DNA from 3 places in the Ensifer sp. M14 genome. Region 2 is predicted to be linked to each of the others. Evidence: riboswitches for the same ligand, from Rfam matches in the RefSeq annotation. Region 2 holds a riboswitch; each other region holds the start of a gene.
What was found. A riboswitch is a leader RNA that binds a small molecule or an ion and turns the genes downstream of it on or off. The one in region 2 is predicted to bind thiamine pyrophosphate.
Positions count from the first base shown of each region.

Region 1: another riboswitch for thiamine pyrophosphate. It lies ahead of thiB (thiamine ABC transporter substrate binding subunit); the one in region 2 lies ahead of BLJAPNOD_RS34865 (ABC transporter permease).
Region 3: another riboswitch for thiamine pyrophosphate. It lies ahead of thiC (phosphomethylpyrimidine synthase ThiC); the one in region 2 lies ahead of BLJAPNOD_RS34865 (ABC transporter permease).

Region 1 is NZ_QJNR01000004.1:753,372-756,643, reverse strand. Features, by position in the region: gene BLJAPNOD_RS03675 (ABC-F family ATP-binding cassette domain-containing protein) at 1-986, opposite strand, end outside; gene BLJAPNOD_RS03670 (thiamine diphosphokinase) at 990-1,640, opposite strand; TPP riboswitch at 1,818-1,934, shown strand; gene thiB (thiamine ABC transporter substrate binding subunit) at 1,984-3,012, shown strand; gene thiP (thiamine/thiamine pyrophosphate ABC transporter permease ThiP) at 3,044-3,272, shown strand, end outside.
Region 2 is NZ_QJNR01000018.1:498,121-501,392, forward strand. Features, by position in the region: gene BLJAPNOD_RS34855 (hydroxyethylthiazole kinase) at 1-406, opposite strand, end outside; gene BLJAPNOD_RS34860 (ABC transporter substrate-binding protein) at 403-1,284, opposite strand; gene BLJAPNOD_RS34865 (ABC transporter permease) at 1,385-2,128, opposite strand; TPP riboswitch at 2,269-2,371, opposite strand; gene kdsA (3-deoxy-8-phosphooctulonate synthase) at 2,663-3,272, opposite strand, start outside.
Region 3 is NZ_QJNR01000014.1:321,148-324,419, forward strand. Features, by position in the region: gene thiC (phosphomethylpyrimidine synthase ThiC) at 1-1,718, opposite strand, end outside; TPP riboswitch at 1,813-1,944, opposite strand; gene BLJAPNOD_RS30085 (sigma-54 dependent transcriptional regulator) at 2,096-3,272, opposite strand, start outside.

The sequences.
Region 1 (3,272 bases), on a different contig from region 2:
GTCAGCATTTTCAACAGCGTGGTCTTGCCGGCACCATTCGGGCCGACGAGGCCGATCCGGTCGCCGCGATGCACGCGGATCGAAAACGGCGCGACGATCGTCCGCTCGCCGTAGATCTTCGTGATCTTTTCCGCCTCGATGACCAGCTTGCCGGATTCCTTGGCGTCGGACGCGCTCGCCTGGACGGAGCCCTGCGGGCCTTTGTGGCCGCGATGGCGCGAACGCATGTCCTGCAATTCGCCGAGACGGCGCATGTTGCGCTTGCGCCTTGCGGTGACACCGTAGCGCAGCCAATGCTCCTCGCGCTCGATCGCCTTGCCGAGTTTGTGCTGTTCCAGCTCTTCGGCCTCCAGCACCTCGTCGCGCCAGGCCTCGAAATGGCCGAAGCCACGATCAAGCCGGCGCGACTGGCCGCGGTCGAGCCAGACGGTCGCGGTCGAAACCTTTTCCAGGAACCGCCGGTCGTGCGAGATCAGCACCAGGGCAGACCGGCTGCGCGTCAACTCGTCTTCGAGCCATTCGATCGTCGGCAGGTCGAGATGGTTGGTCGGCTCGTCGAGCAGGAGGATATCCGGCTCGGGCGCCATCACCCGCGCGAGCGCCGCACGGCGGGCCTCGCCGCCGGAAAGCCGCGCGGGGTCCTCTTCGCCGGTCAGGCCCAGATGCTGCAGCAGATAGGCGACGCGGTAAGGATCGTCGCTCGGACCAAGGCCCGATTCCGCATAGGCCTGCACCGTGTCGTAGCCTTCGAAATCCGGCGCCTGGGGCAGGTAGCGGACCGTCGAGGACGGATGGCGGAAGACTTCGCCCGATTGTGCCTCGGCAAGGCCGGCGGCGATCTTCATCAGCGTCGACTTGCCCGAACCGTTGCGCCCGACAAGGCAGATGCGGTCCCCCGGCTCCACCTGCAGGTTGGCGCCGGCCAGAAGCGGCGTGCCCCCGAAGGTGAGGAAGATATCGTCGAGTTTCAGAATGGGAGGCGCCAAGGCTCAGGCTCCGGAAAGGTCATAGGGGCGAGCGAGAACAATCGCCCGGCCGGTGTCGAGGGAAATGCGAAGGGGACCCTCCGCAACATTGGAAACGGTGCGGGAAGACCCGAACGGCAGCGTGAAATCGGTGAGCGGATAACGCGCATTGACGATCGTAAGCCCGAAGAGATCGGTCAGTCCGAGGATGGAGAACAGGCTGCCCTTCGGCAGATCGATGTCGATCTCGCCTGCAAGCAGCGGATAGGCCTCTTCCTCGCCCGACGTCATGAACACCGGCAAGCCGCGCTCGGACAGCGCAGCCGCCTGAAGCAGGTGCAGGAAGGCATGATCGCTGCGGGATCCTCCGAGCGCACCGGCAAAGATCAAAGCTTCGGCACCGCGCGAAAGCGCCGCTTCCACGGCGATCTCGCCATCGGTCGCCGCCTTGGCGGCGGGGTAGGGCTCGCGCGGAACGCCGGCAAACTCGGCAAGCAGCGCCTCTTCGGTCGAATCGAAATCGCCGACCCAGACATCGGGCGTCACCGCCAGGGTCCGCGCATGCCGCATGCCGCCATCGGCCGCAACGAAGCGGCTGCCTACAAGCTGGCGCGCAAGGCGATCGGTGGGGGTGAGTGCACCGCCGAGCAGAATGGTGAAGGTGGATCGGGCCATGGCAAAGCCCATAGCGCAAAGGCACGGCCAAGGAAAAGCAAGAAAACCGAACAGGGCCGCTATCTGGCGATTTTGCGTTGATGTCATCAGGCTTCGCAGCATTGGCGGGCGTCGGGCTGCTGGATACCGGCGTTCAAACTTCGCTTGCCATCAAACCGTCACGGCGGTAAATCTCTACCCGCTCTAACGGGGTGCCTTCCGACCGCATGCGGCCGAAGGCTGAGAGGCGTTTAACGCCAACCCGCGGAACCTGATCCGGCTCATACCGGCGGAGGGATTAGACGCGATCGGATCGATACGCCCTTTTCCCATGCAACATTATTTTTAGGGAGAGGTGCCTGCCATGTCCAAATCATCGCAACTGAAGTTCCTTAGCCGGCTAGCGCTTGCCGCAACGGCAAGCCTCGTCTTCGCGGCCAATGCCGTAGCCGCCGAAAAGACGCTGACCGTCTACACCTATGAAAGCTTCATCACCGAATGGGGCCCGGGCGCCAAGATCGCCGAAGCCTTTGAAAAGACCTGCGAATGCAAGGTCACCTATGTCGGCGTCGCCGATGGTGTCGAGCTGTTGACCCGTCTGAAGCTCGAGGGTGCCGCCTCCAAGGCCGACATCGTGCTCGGCCTCGATACCAACCTGGTTGCCGAGGCCAAGGCCACCGGTTTCTTCGCGCCGCACGGCATCGAGGCCGAAGGCGTCAAGGTGCCCGGCGATTTCTCAGACGACACCTTCCTTCCCTATGATTACGGCCATTTCGCCGTGGTCTACGACACCCAGGCCCTGAAGACGCCGCCGAAGAGCCTCAAGGACCTGGTCGAAGGCGACCCGTCGCAGAAGATCGTCATCGAGGATCCGCGCACATCGACGCCGGGTCTCGGCCTGCTTCTGTGGGTCAAGACCGTCTATGGCGACGAAGCCGGTGCCGCCTGGGCCAAGCTCAAGGACCGTGTGCTGACCGTGACACCGGGTTGGTCGGAAGCCTATGGCCTCTTCACCAAGGGCGAAGCGCCGATGGTGCTCTCCTACACCACGTCTCCCGCCTACCACATGGTGGCTGAGAACACCGACCGCTACCAGGCGGCCGAATTCTCGGAAGGTCACTACATCCAGATCGAAGTCGCCGGCATGACCAAGAACGCCCAGGAGCCGGAACTTGCCAAGCAGTTTCTCGGCTTCATGACCGGTCCGGAGTTCCAGTCGATCATCCCGACCACCAACTGGATGATGCCGGTCGCCGCCACCAAGGAGCCGCTGCCGGACGCTTTCGGCAAGCTGGTCAATCCGGCAAAAACCTTCCTGCTGCCATCGGAAGAGGTCGCGGCCAACCGCAAGGCCTGGATCGACGAGTGGCTCGCCGCCATGAGCAAGAACTGAAGCGCGCTTGTTCGCGCCAGCCGAAAACAGGATCACCATCACCGCCGGGGCCCTGAGCCTCGGCGGCATCCTGCTGTTTGTCTGCCTGGCGATTGCAGCGCTTCTGTTCCAGAGCGGCGACTTCGGCAATGGCGTACTGTTCGACGCTTATATTTGGCGGGTAACCCGCTTCACATTGCTTCAGGCGAGCCTTTCGACGCTGCTCTCGGTTCTGCTCGCCATCCCGATCGCCCGCGCACTGGCGCGTCGGGCGTGTTTTC
Region 2 (3,272 bases):
CACCGACGATGTCCATCTCGCTTGCATTGCCGCGAACCACGGAAGGCCCGGATGCGATGAGTTCCCGGGCAAACGCAAGCCGCGATGGCGAATTATCGCAATGCACGGGATCAACGATCCACGGCTTGTGGGCGCCGCGCGCAACGGCTGTTGCCAGGCGGATCGCCGCGCGCCGCACTTCATCAAGCGTGCCGAGATTGACGACGAGCGCATCGGCGCGCCGGGCAAAGGCCTCGACCTCTTCTGTCGATGATGTCATGGAGGGGATCGCGCCAAGCGCCGCGAGGCCATCCGCCACGAACTTCTGCACCACCGTGTTCATCACGCAGTGTACACGGGGACGTTGTCGCCGGACACGCGCCAGCAATGCAGCAGCATTTTCCACGAATCCTGTTTCGCCCGTCATCGGATTTCCACCGCGATATCGTCGACATCAGGTGCCTGGCTGATCAGTCCGCTTTCAGCAAGGAACTTTCCAAACCGCTCGTAGCGGCCACGATCAAGTGCCGCCGGCCTTTTGGCGAAGCGCGGCAGGGTGTCGGTGAATGCTCTGCGGTTGAGCTCGTCATCGAGGTTTGGATAGGCCTTGACGAAAAGCTTCCAGGCTTCGTCAGGGTGGTTGGTGAGGAAAATTGCCCCCCTCTCCACCGCGGCAAGGAAGAGCGGCAAGCGCCCGTCGCCAACCTTTGCCTTGTCGGCAACGAAGACGAGCTCGTCATAAACCGGCACGCCATGCTCTTCGGGGAAGAATGACCGGCCTTCATGTCCCTCGATACGCATCTGTGTCTGCTCGAAATTCCTGAAGCCGCCGATCGTCGCATCGACCTTGCCAGCGATCAGCGACGGCGACAGGGCGAAGTTGACGTTGATGAGTTCGACGTCCTCCTTCTTCAGACCGGCCGAGGCAAGCATTCGGCCGAGCATCGCATCCTCGAAACCGGAGACGGAGAAGCCGATCTTCTTGCCCTTCAGATCGGCAAGGCTGCGGATCGGACCGTCGTCAAGGACGGTGACGGTGTTGAGCGGTGTCTCGACCAGAGTACCCACGCGAACGAGCGGCAGACCGGCGGCATGATCAAGGTAAAGGTTCGGCTGATAGTGTACGCCGATATCAGCCTGCCCTGCTGCAATGAGACGTGGCACGCTGGAGGGATCGGCCGGGGGGATGAGCTCGACATCGAGCCCCCCCTTTTCGAACAGGCCGAGTTCTTTGGCGACGACGATCGGGGCGTGGTCCGGATTGACGAACCACTCCAGCATCACTGTCAGTTTTTCTGCGGCCATTGCTGAGCCGGTTGAAAGGACGACGCCGAACGCAAAGCTGGCGGAAATCAGAAATTTGCGAATCATTATGTTATGAACTCTCCCAGTTGATCTCGGATATTCAGGTTTCTCGCGCCCAGTGCGCGAGTGGACGTGTTGCCTCATCGACGAGAAGCCTGAGGCCGACGGCGAGAACGGCAAGAATGGCCATCGCGGCGAAGACGACATCGGTCTGCATGCGGGCATTTGCCTGGACGATCACAAAGCCAAGGCCGGCCGAGGCGCCGACCCATTCGCCGACAACGGCGCCAAGCGGAGCCAAGGGCGCAGCGACACGCAGGCCCGTAACAAGCCCCGGCAACGCCAATGGCAACCGCACGAGCCGCAACGCCTGCCAATGGCTTGCCTTGGTGAGCGCCACGGCATCAAGGATCTGCGTATCGGTACGGCGCAAACCGTCCGAGAATGCCGAAACAACGGGAAAGAAGATGATGATGGCCGTCATCACGATCTTCGAGACCATGCCGAAGCCAAACCACAGCACCAGCAAGGGCGCTATGACGAAGACGGGAAAGGCTTGGAGGACAAGCACGAAGGGCCAGACGAGTTTTCCGAGCCGCGGAAAAGCCGCCAGGCCAATTGCTGTCGCCACACCGAACACCGAGCCGGCCGCGAGACCGGCCAGCATTTCGGCGATTGTCACAAGGCTCTGTTCAAGCAAAAATGCTCGCTGCCGTGCAAACACAGCCAGCACCTCAAGCGGCGTTGGCAGCAGATAGCCCGGTAGCGAAAAAACAAACACCGAGGCCTGCCAAAGGACAGCAAGTCCAACAAGGCTACGAACAAATGTGAAAGCTACGCGCATCGCCGGTCAACCGACGCGGCAACCCGGGCGAAACGCGGATCCGCCATCCGGCGGAAACTGGCAAAACACAGCATCGATCGATCTCCAGACAAAACATCACGGAGATCCAGGTGAAAGCGAAAACGCGATTAGTTTGCCGAATGCGGCTCTTTTCCCGTTCCTACGCCGGCATGACCCGGATCAGGTTCAAGGGTCCGGCTCACCGCCATCTCAGCACAGAATAGTGCTCCCCTCGGAATGAGGCATTTCTAATTGTTAAATGAACGATGTCAATAGTCGTGACGATTGTCATTGTGCGCCCGACGCTCATCTCTCGCGCCGCGGCAAATTGATGTGCTAGTAGATGGACATCCCGCTCCGATTTTACACTGCGCCTATATGGAGGCGCCAAGGCACTCCATTGCTTCAACGCCCTCAAGCAAAAATGATACGCAGGAAGTGCTCGCTGTTATAGCAAAATCCACCCTAAGCATTCAATCTATGCGCGTGCGTTTCATGCGTCGCGCAGGGCACCGGCTGCAACCAAGAGGCTCATCAACCACCTTTCACAACCGACTTCGCAACCGAGTCAAGGGCCAGCAGCTTTTCGAGCAGCCGCGGCATATCCTTCAGATGCACCATATTGGGGCCGTCCGACGGCGCGTTGTCGGGATCCTCGTGGGTTTCGACGAACAGGCCGGCGATGCCAACGGCAACGGCCGCACGCGACAGCGTCTCGACGAACTCGCGCTGGCCGCCGGTCGAGCCGCCCTGCCCGCCGGGCTGCTGCACCGAGTGGGTGGCGTCAAAGACGACGGGGGCACCGAGCGAAGCCATGATCGGCAGCGACCGCATGTCGGACACCAGCGTGTTGTAGCCGAAGGACGCGCCGCGTTCGCACAGAAGAATGTTGGGATTGCCACTTTCCGTGAACTTGGCGAGCACGTTCTTCATGTCCCAAGGCGCCAGGAACTGGCCCTTCTTGACGTTGATGGTGCGGCCGGTCTTGGCGGCGGCCACCAACAGGTCGGTCTGGCGCGACAGGAAGGCAGGGATCTGCAGAATGTCGACAGTCGGGGCGACCAGAGCGCACTGCTCCTCGGTGTGGACATCGGTCAGTACCGGGAAGCCGAACTCCTTCTTGAGATCGGCAAAGACCTCCATC
Region 3 (3,272 bases), on a different contig from region 2:
ATGTCGTGCGAGATCCGCATGGAGCAGAATTTCGGCCCACACATGGAGCAGAAATGCGCGACCTTGTGCGCCTCCTTCGGTAGGGTCTCGTCGTGGAAGGAGCGTGCCGTTTCAGGGTCGAGCGACAGATTGAACTGGTCCTCCCAGCGGAACTCGAAACGGGCGCGCGAGAGGGCGTCGTCACGGGTGCGGGCGGCCGGGTGCCCTTTGGCGAGGTCTGCGGCGTGAGCGGCGATCTTGTAGGTGATCACCCCGGTCTTCACGTCATTGCGGTCGGGCAGACCCAGATGTTCCTTCGGCGTCACGTAGCAGAGCATGGCGGTGCCGAACCAGCCGATCATCGCCGCACCGATCCCTGAGGTGATGTGGTCGTAGCCGGGCGCGATGTCGGTCGTCAGCGGTCCGAGCGTGTAGAACGGCGCCTCGCCGCAGACCGCGAGCTGCTTGTCCATGTTTTCCTTGATCTTGTGCATCGGCACGTGGCCGGGTCCCTCGATCATCACCTGGCAGTCTTTGGCCCAGGCGATCTTCGTCAGCTCGCCCAGCGTTTCCAGCTCGGCAAATTGTGCCGCGTCGTTGGCGTCCGCAATCGAGCCGGGGCGCAGGCCGTCACCGAGCGAGAATGAGACGTCATAGGCGCGGCAGATGTCGCAGATCTCTTCGAAGTGCTCGTAGAGAAAGCTCTCCTTGTGGTGGTGCAGGCACCATTTGGCCATGATCGAACCGCCGCGCGAGACAATGCCGGTGACGCGGTCGACGGTGAGCGGAATATAATGAAGCCTGACACCGGCATGGATGGTGAAGTAGTCGACGCCCTGTTCCGCCTGCTCGATCAGCGTGTCGCGATAGACCTCCCATGTGAGATCCTCGGCGATGCCGTTGACCTTTTCCAATGCCTGGTAGAGCGGCACGGTGCCGATCGGCACGGGCGAGTTGCGGATGATCCATTCGCGGATGTTGTGGATGTTGCGCCCGGTCGAAAGGTCCATGACCGTATCGGCGCCCCAGCGCGTTGCCCAGACCATCTTCTCCACTTCCTCGGCCATTGAGGATGTGACGGCCGAATTGCCGATATTGGCGTTGATCTTCACCAGGAAGTTCCGGCCGATGATCATCGGTTCCGATTCCGGGTGGTTGATGTTGGCCGGCAGCACGGCGCGGCCGCTGGCAATCTCCTGACGGACGAACTCGGCCGTGACGTGATCGGGGATATGGGCGCCGAAGCTTTCGCCGTCGCGCGATGTGGGGCGTGCGGCGTCGCGACCGATATTTTCGCGGATGGCGACGAACTCCATCTCCGGCGTGATGATGCCGGCACGTGCATAGGCAAGCTGTGTCACCGCGCGCCGGCCGGTTGCGCGCAGCGGCGGGTGACGGAAGGGAAAGGTCGGCGTCAGCCGCTCGCCGGTCGCAAAGCCGTTATCCTCCGGTCGAACGCTGCGTCCGTCGTAGGCTTCGACATCGCCGCGCGCAATGATCCAGTTGCGGCGCGGTCGTGGCAGGCCGTCCTCGATGCGGATGTTTGCGTCTTCGACGGTGTAGGGGCCGGAGGCATCATAGACCGTGACCGGCGGCTCGCCCGACGTCGGGTGCAGGGCAATCTCGCGCATCGGCACGCGGATCTCGGGATGGATCGTCCCTGACTTATAGACCTTTTTCGAGGCGGGAAGAGGGCCTTTGGTGACGGAGAGGTCTGCGGGGTTGGTGGCAATATTCATGATGAGGCTCCAAGTTTGCGGTTGGAGACCCAGTTCTGAAGCCGGAAGGAAAAGACACGTCCGCCCGAAATTCCGCGGGAATGGCGGAATCGTGGCGTCGATGTCTGCACCGTCCCTACGCCAGTATGAACTGGATCAGGTTCAACGGGTCACTGCGCCTCGGTCGGCAAAGCCGGTCCGACCAGCAGAATCTCAGCCCCTTGACGGGACCCCCCTGGTGAATGTCGTGAGATAGCCATCGATCCGGATGCGCCGTCAAGCGCTAATCCGAAGGTTGTGGCCTTCGCCTGTTGATCGTGCGGCAGGCTGTGTCCGGTTTGGATGCTCTCTTGGCGCGTTTTCTGGCAAAATGCCGCTTCGCGCTCTTAGGAAATGTTTTAGCGAACAGGCTTTTCGGATGCCGGGCGCTCGGCATAGTCCGCCCGGTTGATGCCGTGCCGCTGCAGCTTGTCGTAGAAGGTCTTGCGCGGAATGCCGAGCGCCTCGATCGTCGCCTTGACGTCGCCGCGCTGCGCCCGCAGCACCTCTTTCAGGATTTCCGCCTCATAGCGCTCGAGTCGTTCGGGCAGGGCGCTGCCGGGTAAGGACGCGCTGGCGGTCGCTTGTCCGAGCGCACCTTCGACGCCAAGGGCGACGCGTTCGGCGAAATGCGAGAGCTCGCGCACATTGCCCGGCCAGGAATGGGACATCAGGTGGTGGCGCACGGCTGGCGAGATATCCGCCACGTCGCGCTTGAAGCGTTCCGCCGCCCGCGTCAGGAAATGCGAAAAGAGAAGCGGGATATCGTCCCGGCGCTCGCGCAATGGCGGGATCGAAAGCGTGACGACATTCAGCCGGAAATAGAGATCCTCGCGGAAATCGCCCCGTTGGGCTGGATCGCCGAGATCGATCTTGGCCGCGGCGATCACGCGGATATCAACGGGGCGGACGAGATTGGTGCCGAGCGGGGTGATTTCGCGGGCTTCGAGCACGCGCAGCATCTTCACCTGCGTCGCCGGTGGCATGGCTTCGATTTCGTCGAGGAAAAGCGTGCCGCCGCTCGCATGCTCGATACGGCCGATGCGTTTCTTAAGCGCGCCGGTAAAAGCACCTTGTTCGTGGCCGAAGAGTTCGCTTTCGATCACCGTTTCCGGCAGCGCGCCGCAGTTGAGCGCCACGAAATTCCCGTCGCGGCGCCGGCTCCATTTGTGCAGCAGTGTCGCGACCACTTCCTTGCCGCTGCCGGTCTCGCCGGCAACAAGCACGTCGACGTCGGTGTCGGCGATATGTCGCAACGTCTGGCGCAAGCGTTCCATGACAGGGGTCTGGCCAATCAGCGGCAGGCTTTCGCCTGCTGTTTCGGCAGCGCGTTTCAGTGCACGGTTCTCCATCACCAGTCGGCGTTTTTCCAAGGCGCGACGCGCGCTCTGCACCAGGCGTTCGGCGGCAAAGGGTTTGGGGATGAAATCGTAGACGCCGTCCTGCAGGGCCTGGACGGCCATGGGGATGTCGCCGTGGCCGGTGACCAAAATGACGGGAAGGTCGGGATCGAAGCCGGCGATGCGGCGAAACAGC